DNA from 2 places in the Anoxybacillus kestanbolensis genome. Region 2 is predicted to be linked to the other one. Evidence: riboswitches for the same ligand, from Rfam matches in the RefSeq annotation. Region 2 holds a riboswitch; the other holds the start of a gene.
The links. A riboswitch is a leader RNA that binds a small molecule or an ion and turns the genes downstream of it on or off. The one in region 2 is predicted to bind S-adenosylmethionine.
Positions count from the first base shown of each region.

Region 1 (5,159 bases), on a different contig from region 2:
CTCAAGGGATTTCACTTGATGATTCCGACTGGGCTCGAACCAGCGACCTCCACCCTGTCAAGGTGGCGCTCTCCCAGCTGAGCTACGGAATCGTATGTTGTTGTCCTATCGAACACATTTTTTATTATACTGACGTCCCCCCACATTGTCAAATATTTTTTTTAAAAAATTTTTAGCCATCGCGTATGCAATGGCTAATGGCGGATAAAGTCGATATGCGTGCCTTGGAAAAGACCGTCTTTATATTCATACGTGACGATTAAACTGCCGATGTATTCGCCTTTTTTTCGTTCGAGAAGTAAAACGGCCTTCAGTTTTTGTTTATCGAGCGCGTATTTTAAAAAGCGATCGAACGTCACTTTGACGCCTTTCCCGCCTTGGCGGTTATACGGAATGAGCGCGTGCACATGATCTATAATCAGCTCTGTTCCTTCGTCTGTTTCCCTCATCTTCACACTCTTCAAAACAACGGTGCGCGGATCTTCGACGATCATTTCTTCTATCCCGTTTTCGTGATGGGCAAATACGTGCACTTCGTTTTTATACGTGCCGTTGCCGCGCGCTTTCACGAGAAAAACGACAATATCTTCTTTTCCATCTTTTGTGACATCTACCGAATGCAATTGCGGGATCACCTTCGGATCGTTGACATGTTCCCATTCCGGAAACGCATACGTCTGTTGACCGACGTGAAGCGTAAAATGACGCACCCAATCTCCATCTTCTTTGCCACATAGTTGTACGTTTGCTTCCTCTAATTTTTTTGTGCAAGTATCCCCATTGAACGAAAGCGCTGTCATAACCGATAATAATAATGATAAAAACATATGTGTCCTCCATACTTTTTCATTTAGTATGAAGAAAAAACGAAAAAAATATGTATTGCCATGTTAAAAGTAGACGTGGTATGATGATTAGAAAAACATTCGAAAGGGATGGTGAGCTATGAGACGTGTCACATTAACTGACATCTTCCTTCACCCCATCACTCAAAAATATTTGAAACGTTCAGGCGTCGCGCACGCCATCGCTACCGCATACCACGCATATCGCCTCGCCTTGCTTTATGGAGTGAACGTCGATTTAGCGACAAAAGCTGCTTTGCTTCACGATATCGGTCATTATGAATGGTACTCAAACGGAACGTGGGACTATGAAACATATAAACAAAACGATATTCATGCGATTAAAGGGGCAGAGCGAGCGCATAAGTTACTTATTCGACTCGGCGAACATCCTCAACACGCCAAAGAAATTGCCCTCGCCATTTTGCTTCACACCGATTCGTATCTTCCAGAAGGAGAACTAAAACGAAAACCGCTTCAAACGATCGTGAAGCTCGCCGATGAAGCAGATGAAGAACCGGGTGGCAAACATCATTATCGCCAAATCGATGACGAACTCGCTTTAAAAAAAATTCAACAGCTCGATCGCATGGTCGAACAACAACTACAACGTAACGCTCTCGACCAAATTAGCTAAGGCTAGGTGTTATACCTAGCCTATACATACGATAACGCCTGTTCAAAGTCGGCCATTAAATCATCCATTGCCTCAAGTCCAACGCTTATGCGCAACAAACCGTCCGTAATGCCGCGACGAAGGCGTTCCGCTTTCGGCATCGCCGCATGCGACATTTTCGCTGGATACGATAAAATCGATTCGACCGCCCCTAAACTGACCGCAAAAATAGGAATGTGCGCATGTTGGACGAACGTTCGCACCGCTTGTTCATCTTCCAATTCAAACGACAACACCGCCCCAAATCCGCGCGCTTGTTCGCGATGAATGACGTGCCCCTCATGATGCGAAAGCCCTGGATAATATACATGTGCCACTTTCGGATGACGATGTAAAAATTGCGCCAATTGCATAGCTGAACGAGACGAATGCTCTAACCGAACGTGCAACGTTTTTAATCCACGCAACACAAGCCACGCATCTTGCACACCGAGCACGGCCCCAAACGAATATTGCAGTTTGCGAAGCTGTTTTGCGAGACGCTCGTCTTTCACAACCGCAAGTCCAGCAATGACATCGCTATGACCTGCTAAAAATTTCGTTGCGCTATGCAAAACGACATCGACACCGAGATCAAGCGGACGCTGCAACAAAGGAGTCGCAAACGTATTATCTAAAAACGTCAAACAACCGTGCGCTTTCGCAAGCTTCACAACCCCACGAATATCTGTAATTTTCAAAAGCGGATTGGACGGCGTTTCCATATAAATGACTTTCGTATTTGGACGAATGTGACGCGCCACCGCATCTAAATCGGTCATATCAACAAACGTATGTTCAATGCCAAATCGGCTCAATACGTCCGTGATGATGCGATACGTTCCACCATATACGTCATCGGTAATCAGTACGTGATCGCCTTTTGACAACAATAAAAATGCCGTAGAAATGGCAGCCATGCCGGAAGCGAACGCAAAACCGCTCACTCCACCTTCTAATTCCGCAATCGTCTCCTCCAACGCCTCGCGTGTCGGATTTCCCGAACGGCTATAATCGTACTTGCCAAACGTATCAAAATCAAACTGATGAAACGTCGACGCATGATGAATCGGGACACTCACTGCCCCCGTTTGCGTATCAATCTGCCATTGATTGTGAACGAGCTTTGTTTGTACATCCACTTTTCACACCTCTTTCATACGCTGAAACGCTTGTGCTAAATCAGCAATTAAATCATCATCGTGTTCAATGCCGACCGAAAAACGTAACAAACGATTACATACCCCGTTGGCGATGCGAATATCCTCTGGAATATCCATATGCGTTTGCGTTGCGGGATACGTAATAAAACTTTCGACACCGCCTAAACTTTCCGCAAACGTAATCAGTTTTAAACTTCGTAAAAAGGTATTCACCCATTTTTCATCGCGCACGCGAAACGACAACATTCCTCCTCTTCCCGGATACAATACGTCCGTCACATCTTCATGTTCGACTAAAAATTTATATATCGCCTTTGCGTTTTGTTCGTGCTGACGCATGCGCAGCGCAAGCGTCTTCATGCCGCGAATTAACAGCCATGAATCAAACGGAGACAACACCGCACCGATGGCGTTATGATACATCGCGAGTTGCTCGCACAGCTCTTTTCCTTTGGCAACAATGAGCCCGGCAAGCACGTCGTTATGCCCGCCTAAATATTTCGTTGCGCTATGAATGACGATGTCCGCCCCTTTCGTTAATGGCTTTTGTAACACAGGGGTGTAAAACGTATTATCGACGATAAGAAGCAGCCCATATTGCTTCGCAAACGTTGCCACCGCTTCAATATCCGCCTCTTGCATAAGTGGATTTGTCGGCGTTTCTAAAAAAATCGCTTTCGTTTTGTCCGTCACATGCGCCTTTACCGCATCGAGATCGCGAAAATCAACGTATGTAAACGATAAACCGTATTTCTTCCACCCTTTTTCAAATAGCCGATACGTTCCGCCATATAAATCGGCCGAAACGAGGAAATGATCGCCGCTTTCAAACAACGCAAACAACGTTTGAATCGCCGCCATGCCTGAGCTACATGCAAACCCTTGATCCCCTTCTTCTAACTGCGCAATCGCCTCCTCGACAATACGTCTCGTCGGGTTTCCTGTCCGAATGTAATCGTACCCTGTCGACTGTCCGATCCCTTCATGACGATACGCTGTTGAAAAATAGACAGGCGGATTGACCGTCCCTGTCGCTGTCTCGCTTCGATTTCCAATTTGCGCTAACCGTGTTTCGATATGACTCATTCGCTCTCTTCCTTTCTAAAAAAATAAAAGCCTTCAAAGAAGAAGGCTTTTACAGTCGCTTCTTCTTATCTTCCGAATTGAACGCCAATTCGCTGGATTTAGCACCTGACCGCTTTCGGCTGGTTGCTGAAGGTTCATCGGGCCAGTCCCTCCCCTTCTCTTGATAAGAACGTAAAACGATATTGAATTTTCTGATTTTTAATTAATGTATCTTATTTTCCGAAAAATTGCAACTATTTTTTATCCTTTTCCAACACGTGAGGGCTTCCCCCAAGTCTTTTCTCTCATTCCGCCGCAAGAGCATCGGCTTTTGTCGGATGGACGGTACCCGCTGGATGTTGTGGCGGTGCATAGATGGAATACAATTTTAGCGGAACGTTTCCAATATTTATTACATTATGCCACGTTCCAGCAGGGACAAAAATAGCAGAACCGTCGCCCACTCGTCGTTCAAACGTTAGCTCGTTTTTCTTTTTCCCCATCCGTACAATCCCTTCGCCTTGTTCAATACGTAAAAATTGATCCACGCCCGGATGAATTTCTAAACCAATATCCTCCCCGACACGCAAGCTCATTAACGTCACTTGTAAATGCGGACCTGTCCATAACGTCGTACGGAACATATTGTTTCGTTTCGTCGCTTCTTCAATTTGAATGACAAACGGGTTCGGTCCGTAATCTTTCGTATATTCCCTCGGAAGCGGATAAGGCATGATCGGATATGGATACATTGGATACACGTAATGCGGATAGTAATAATACATGTTCTCACCTCTTTTTCATATTCATCGTCATGTTATGCACAACTGCCCGACCATGCGCCTCACATGCAAAAATCGACAAATCAGAAATATATATGGTACATTAAAAAAAAGGAGGGAGATAATGAAAGCACCTGCTTTATTTCTTGCGCATGGATCACCGATGTTAGCGATTGAAGATAGCGCATATACATCGTTTTTAACAACGCTCGGAAAACAGATGCATCCAAAAGCTATCGTCGTCTTTACTGCACATTGGATGACACGCCAACCGACCGTTTCGTCGATCGCTGGAACGTATGAGATGATTTATGACTTTTCCGGCTTCCCACGTGAATTGTATGAAGTAACCTATGCTGCACAAGGTTCAGTAGAATGGGCAAAACGCGTCCAACATCAATTCAAACACGTCTCACCTATCGTCAATGTCGATGAAACACGTGGACTTGACCACGGTTCATGGGTATTGTTAAGCCGACTATTTCCAGAGGCAAACATTCCAATCATCCAAGCATCTGTCGTTCCGTGGTGGACACCAAAGCAATTGTTTCAACTCGGAGAGGCACTCCGCCCGTTGCGTGACGAAGGTGTCATGATTCTCGGCAGCGGTGGCACAGTGCACAATTTAATGGCGCTTCGCTGGGATGAA
Region 1 covers NZ_MQAD01000006.1:44,511-49,669, forward strand. The annotation lists tRNA gene BO219_RS06910 (tRNA-Val) at 20-92, opposite strand; gene BO219_RS06915 (hypothetical protein) at 195-827, opposite strand; gene BO219_RS06920 (HD domain-containing protein) at 946-1,482, shown strand; gene metC (cystathionine beta-lyase) at 1,503-2,642, opposite strand; gene BO219_RS06930 (methionine biosynthesis PLP-dependent protein) at 2,646-3,749, opposite strand; SAM riboswitch class I at 3,812-3,919, opposite strand; gene BO219_RS06935 (cupin domain-containing protein) at 4,034-4,513, opposite strand; gene BO219_RS06940 (DODA-type extradiol aromatic ring-opening family dioxygenase) at 4,635-5,159, shown strand, end outside.
Region 1: it holds a riboswitch for S-adenosylmethionine, as region 2 does, so the genes downstream of both, BO219_RS06930 (methionine biosynthesis PLP-dependent protein) here and BO219_RS11045 (methionine ABC transporter ATP-binding protein) in region 2, are expected to answer to the same signal.

Region 2 (6,975 bases):
GTTAAACGCTCGTCCAACATGAGGCATTTGTTGTGTGAACGGTGCCTAACCCTTGCTTATATTCGTGTAAACATTGTTCTATCGACATATGCACTCCTCCTTCCTTTTTATCATGCGTCGTTTTCGAGAAAATATAAAAGGACGCCCGAATGGACATCCTTATTTCGTTGCTGGAATAACAGCACCATTATATTTTTGTAAAATGAAGTCTTGAATTTCCTTTGATTGCAACACTTCAACAAGCGTCTGAATTTCTTTACGGTTTTCATCACCTTTACGAACCGCGATAATGTTCACGTATGGGTTGTTTTCTGGCGACTCAACCGCAATCGGATCTTTTGCTGGATCTAATCCGGCATCTAACGCATAGTTTGCGTTAATTAATACCGCATCTCCTTCATCATTTTTATACACTTGCGGAAGCAATCCTGCCTCAACATCCGCTTCAAATACTAAATTTTTCGGATTTTCAACAATGTCATCAATTGTTGCTTTCGTCTTATCGACACCATCTTTTAATTTAATTAGTCCTTTTTCTTCAAGCATCGATAAAATACGACCGTGATCAGCAACAGAGTTACTCATAATGATTTTTGCACCGTTTGGTAGCTCTTCAAGACTTTTGTATTTTTTTGAATATACGCCAATCGGCTCAATATGAATACCGCCTGCATTCACAAAGTCATAGCCATGTTCTTTCATTTGAGATTCTAAATAAGGAATGTGTTGGAAATAGTTTGCATCTAACTCTTTATCCGCTAATGCTTTGTTTGGTAACACGTAATCTTGGAACGTCACAATTTCTAATTCGATTCCTTTTTCTTTTAAAATCGGTTTTGCTTTTTCTAAAATTTCGGCATGTGGCACGTTTGATGCCCCAACGACAAGCTTATTCGTCTTTTCTTCGGCACTTTCGCTTTTTCCGCAAGCAGCGAGCGCTAATACAACAACTGCAGCAACAAGTAAAGAGAACCATTTTTTCATTTGTTTTTTCCTCCTTTTATCGTTTATCTATTTTAGAAGTGACAAGGTCACCAATAAACTGAATGATAAAGACGATGACTAAAATGAGCACTGTTGCAACGAACGTGACGTCGTTATTGTCACGTTGAAACCCTTCTAAATACGCTAAGTTTCCAAGCCCCCCAGCACCGACAACTCCTGCCATCGCTGTATAACCAACGAGCGCGATCGCTGTAACTGTAATACCAGATACAAGTGCTGGCAACGCTTCAGGGAGAAGCACTTTCCAAATAATTGTTGCTGTCGTTGCCCCCATCGCTTTTGCCGCTTCAATGACACCTTTATCAATTTCACGAAGCGCAATTTCAACCATGCGTGCATAAAACGGAGCGGCCCCGATAATGAGTGCCGGTAGCGCAGCATTCGCTCCAAGAATTGTACCAACAACAAGTTTCGTAAATGGAATGAGCAAAATAATTAAAATAATGAACGGAATGGAACGAAAAATGTTGACGAACGATGCGATCACACCGTTAATAAAACGATTTTCCCATATGTTTCCCTTAGACGTTAAAAACAACAACAATCCGAGTAAAATACCAAGCACAAACGTTGCGACAACGGAGACGGCGGTCATATACAACGTTTCCGTCGTGGCCGCCCATATTTTATCCCAAACAACGTTCGGAAATAGTTCATTGAACATTCGCCAACACCTCCACTTCAACTTCTTGCTGGCGAATAAAAGCGAGCGCTCGCTCAATCTCCTCATTCGCACCGTCTAAATGAATGAACAGCACCCCGTATGCTCCGTGATGTGTCTGTGAAATTTTCCCTTGTAAAATATTTATATTTAAATCGAATTGACGAATGAGTTGTGTGATGAGCGGTTGCTCAGCTGCTTCACCAACGAATGTCAGTTGAACAACTTTACCATTCGGATATCGTTCAAGAAGATGCAACATCGCTTCTTTCGTTTCTTCCGGCTCTGTCACTTGCTGAACAAATCGTTTTGTAATCGGCTGTTCTGGCTTGCGGAATACGTGAAGCACTTCGCCCATTTCGACAATTTTTCCGTTTTCCATGACCGCAACGCGATCACAAATTTTGCGAATCACGTGCATCTCGTGTGTAATTAATACGATCGTTAAACCGAGACGTTTATTAATATCAACAAGCAAGTCTAAAATTGAGTCGGTCGTTTGCGGATCAAGCGCCGATGTTGCTTCATCGCATAACAGCACTTTCGGATTGTTCGCTAATGCGCGTGCAATACCAACGCGTTGCTTTTGTCCGCCGCTCAGTTGCGATGGATACGCATTTTCTCTCCCTTGTAAACCGACGAGTTGAATAAGTTCATCGACACGCTTCATCCGTTCTTCTTTCGGCACGCCAGCAATTTCTAACGGAAAAGCAATATTTTCGCGCACGGTTCGTGACCAAAGCAAATTAAAATGTTGAAAAATCATGCCGATTTGTTGGCGCGCTTGGCGTAACTGCTTCCCGCTAATTTTCCCCATATCTTTCCCATCAACAATCACTTCACCGCTCGTCGGCTTTTCTAATCCGTTCAATAACCGAATGAGCGAGCTTTTCCCTGCTCCACTATAACCGATGATACCGAAAATTTCTCCTTGTTCGATATGCAAATTCACATGATCGACTGCCGTTACATTCCCACTTGCTGCTTTGTACACTTTTGTTACATTCGATAATGTGATCACGTTGCTGTCACCTTCCTTCCATGAAAAAAGCCTTTCTGCTCAAGAGAACAGAAAGGCGCGAATCGTCCATTCTGTCTCTTATCTCTCAAAGCAAACGCTTTGTGTGAATTGGCACCATTTCAGCAGCGCTGACGGTTGCCGGGTTTCATCGGGCACATCCCTCCACCTCTCTTGATAAGAGCGCTTTTAAACGCTTTATTCAGTTAACGTTTTAATATGTTTAAGGATCATTTTAAACTACAAAAGTGAGTATATCATCGAATGAAGGACGGTGTCAATAAAAATTTTTCAACTATTTCCCCTTCATAATCAAGTGAACTGAATATATAGCATGAGAAACCGCTACTCTTCGGATGTCGGGCTACGAACAAACCCGCCGCTTTGTTAAAGCGCTGCGGTTACAACTCATAAAATGAAAGGTGCTAGTCGAAAAATCTAACTAGCACCTTTCATATTTACACCCGCGAATACATCGACCGTACCCCTGTCGCCGCTTCAATCGCTTGTTCTAAGTCTTCGATTAAATCATCGACATTTTCAATACCGACCGATAAACGAATCATATCTTCTGTCACGCCGGATGCTTTCAAATCTTCTGAACTTAACTGTTGATGCGTTGTACTTGCAGGATGAATAATTAAACTTTTTGCATCACCGACGTTGGCAACATGCGACCAAAGCTTAACGTTGTTAATTAACGTAGCCCCTGCTTCACGGCCACCTTGAATGCCGAAGACAACGACTGCTCCTGCCCCTTTTGGCATATATTTTTTCGCTAGCTCTTTTGCTGGATGATTGTCATGTTCAGGGTACAACACCCAATGGACTGCTGGATGGTTGTCCAAATACTCGACGATTTTTCTCGTATTGGCAATATGCTCTTTCATGCGGACATGCAACGTCTCCAGCCCTAAATTAAACTGGAAGGCGTTGAACGGGCTAATCGCCGGTCCTAAGTCACGTAACAACTGCACGCGTGCTTTGACGATATACGCCGCCGCACCGATGTCTGCGTATACGAGATTATGGTAACTTGGATCTGGCGCCGTAAACGCTGGAAACTTCGGCGAATTCCAATCAAATTTTCCACCATCGACAATGATACCACCTAACGTCGTTCCGTTACCAAGCAACCATTTCGTTGCCGAATGAATAACAATATCCGCTCCGTGTTCGATTGGCCGGCAAAGGTATGGCGTCGCAAACGTGTTGTCAATAATCAACGGAATGCCTGCTTCATGCGCAATTTCCGCAACTGCCTCAATGTCTAACACATGCAGGCTTGGGTTGCCAATTGTTTCAGCAAAAATCGCTTTCGTTTTTGGTGTAATTGCCGCACGGAAATTTTCTGGATCAGACGGATCGACAAAATGTGTTGTAATGCCGTATTTCGGCAACGTATTCGCAAACAAATTGTACGTTCCTCCATATAACGTCGAAGCAGAAACAATATCATCTCCCGCTTGAGCGACGTTTAATATTGCCATCGTAATAGCAGCCATGCCGCTCGCTACCGCTAAAGCACCAATGCCCCCTTCAAGTTGAGCGACACGCTCTTCAAACACCGTTACCGTCGGATTATGAATGCGCGTATAAATGTACCCAGCTTCCTTTAACGCAAACAAATTGGCCGCATGCTCTGTGTTATCAAACAAATACGCATTCGATTGATAAATTGGCACTGCACGCGCTTTCGTTACTGGATCCGTTTGCAATCCGCCATGAACAGCAATCGTTTCAAATTTCATCGTTTCTCCCCAAATACAATAATTTATGAATATTTTGAATTTTAACACGACAAAATGCGTTCGTCAACGAACAACATCATACGGCTTGGCAAGGAAAAAGATCGACTCTAACAATAAAATGTGACGAAACGATGCTGTGACGGACAATTCGTTTAATCGCAGTTGTTGCTGTAGTTTTAAAGACCCTTGCAATAGCGACATAATCGCCTGTGCCGAACCACGAATCGTAATGACTCGCTCTCCATCTACCTCTTCTACGCGACGAATACCTTCTTTCGATATGCATAATAATACTTCTCGACTCTCCCATTGTAGTTGAATATATAAACAGTCATTCGGCAAAATCGGCGCTAACATGTTCATTCAATCGCCCCCGTCCTATATTTCTCATATCCATTGTTTCCATATAAATGCGAGTAGTTCCTGCTATAAACGCTCGACAAATGTCTCGTTTCCTCGTCAATTTCCCAAGAAATATGTCGAAAGCTGGCTTTATTCAGCCAGCTTTCGCAACGTTTCGTATAAATATGGAACAGAATGAAAAGCATATATTTTTTGTACAAGTTTATCATGTTGAAAAATAAGTAAACACGGAACGCTTTCGATGCACCACTCAACCGCTTTGTCCGGCACGTAGTTTAAATCTTGACGTTCAAATGTAACAGATGGCAATAACTGCTCAAGTACATCAACCATTCGACTTGCCACTTGACATGTTCCACATAATGGCGTGTACATATAGACAACTTTCACAACGATCACACAACTTTCTATAAATATTGTGCGTGTACATCGATATTTGCACTTAATAACACGACCGCAATATGATGCTTCGGAGCTGCTGCCACTTCGCGATACATTTTATCGACGTATAAATGCTCAGCTTGTGGAAATTCACGGCGAAGTTGACGGCGCAATTTTTCCCCCGCTTCATCGGAATCGACTAAAATGTACACTTCTTTATCGTACAAAGCATCGATTAATTCATCAAGTTTGGCGGTACCAAGCGTTCCATTTGTACATATAATTTCAACTGGCTCACTAATGATGCTTTCGATTTTTCGTTTATCTGAGCGCCCTTCGACAATAATCACTTTTTCTACCTCTACAATCGCCATCGTCATCACCTTGTACATTCATTTATGTATATTATATTCGTGATCGCACACTTTTTCTCCTTTTATCCAATACAAAAGGACAGCGATGTCGCTGTCCTTAACACCAACCACCTTCTGTATCACAATCGACATATTTCATATTTGGATGTTCAGTAACTGTTACGCTTTTCAAAATACGCCCGTTTTGTTGTTGGTATCCATGCTTTAACTTTAACTTATTCGTTTCTTGAACAAATTCTCCAACACATTCGTTGTCATAAAACAGCTCAAAGTTGCCGTTTTCATTAAATTTCCCAACAACATCTTTTGTAATATCGATTGTTCTTTGTTTTAACAAAAAAGACACCCCTGTGTTGTAGGGTGCCCTGTGAGTTGTTTTTTTAATCTTGGTTAATCATTTGTTCGTATTGTTCTGCCGTTAATAGGTTGTCCACTTCACTTAAATCGCTTGGCTCAATGACGATCATCCACGCTTTATCATATGGTGATTCGTTTACATACTCTGGGTTGTCGTTTAACTCTTCGTTCACAGCTACGACTTTTCCGCTAATTGGAGCATATAATTCAGATACGGTTTTTACTGACTCCACGCTACCAAATGGCTCATTTGCTGTGAGTTGTGCCCCCACTTCTGGCAATTCAACGAATACGATATCGCCGAGTTCTGACTGGGCAAAGTCCGTAATCCCAATGCGAACCGTATTTCCTTCGACACGCACCCATTCATGTTCTTGTGAATAACGTAGCTCTTTTGGAATGCTCATCGTTTTCCCTCCAACATATCATCTTCTTTTTCATCATACACGATTTTTGTCATGATTTCACGATAATTTAAACATTTCGTGATATTTTTGTTCGTCAAATCCGACAATAACTTGCTCGCCATTTGTGATGATTGGACGCTTGATTAACATCCCGTCTGATGACAACAATTGCAACATGTCTTCTTCTGTCATCGTTTTTAATTTGTCTTTTAATCCAAGTTCACGATACTTCATGCCGCTCGTATTAAAAAATTTCTTTAAATCAAGCCCACTTTTTTCATATAACATCCGCAACTGCTCTTTTGACGGAGGCTGTTCAACAATATGTATCGCTTGCACAGAAATGTTGTTGTCATCTAGCCATTTTTTTGCTTTGCGACATGTGCCGCACTTTGGATACCAATAAAATGTCGCCATCTCCTCACCTCATCTATATATTACGATAACAAAGCGAAAGTACCAGACGATGCGCCTGGTACTTCCATTATTACACAACATATCGTTCAGCTTCAATTAGTGCTTGCGCTGCCTCACGCTTTTTCGCAATGATGTTGATTGGCGTATGACGTGTTAATTTACGCAATGCTGATAACATCATACGCAACATGTCACCGTGCTCAACAGCGACGATTGTTTCTTTTGCATGCGCTTCAATTTC
Region 2 covers NZ_MQAD01000020.1:33,003-39,977, reverse strand. The annotation lists partial or broken gene BO219_RS11060 (carboxymuconolactone decarboxylase family protein) at 1-88, opposite strand, end outside; gene BO219_RS11055 (MetQ/NlpA family ABC transporter substrate-binding protein) at 160-984, opposite strand; gene BO219_RS11050 (methionine ABC transporter permease) at 1,001-1,669, opposite strand; gene BO219_RS11045 (methionine ABC transporter ATP-binding protein) at 1,659-2,687, opposite strand; SAM riboswitch class I at 2,763-2,868, opposite strand; gene BO219_RS11040 (O-acetylhomoserine aminocarboxypropyltransferase/cysteine synthase family protein) at 3,143-4,435, opposite strand; gene BO219_RS11035 (hypothetical protein) at 4,499-4,798, opposite strand; gene BO219_RS11030 (thioredoxin family protein) at 4,928-5,197, opposite strand; gene BO219_RS11025 (ribonuclease M5) at 5,206-5,553, opposite strand; gene BO219_RS11020 (YusG family protein) at 5,651-5,899, opposite strand; gene gcvH (glycine cleavage system protein GcvH) at 5,934-6,317, opposite strand; gene BO219_RS11010 (arsenate reductase family protein) at 6,375-6,734, opposite strand; gene BO219_RS11005 (acyl-CoA dehydrogenase family protein) at 6,805-6,975, opposite strand, start outside.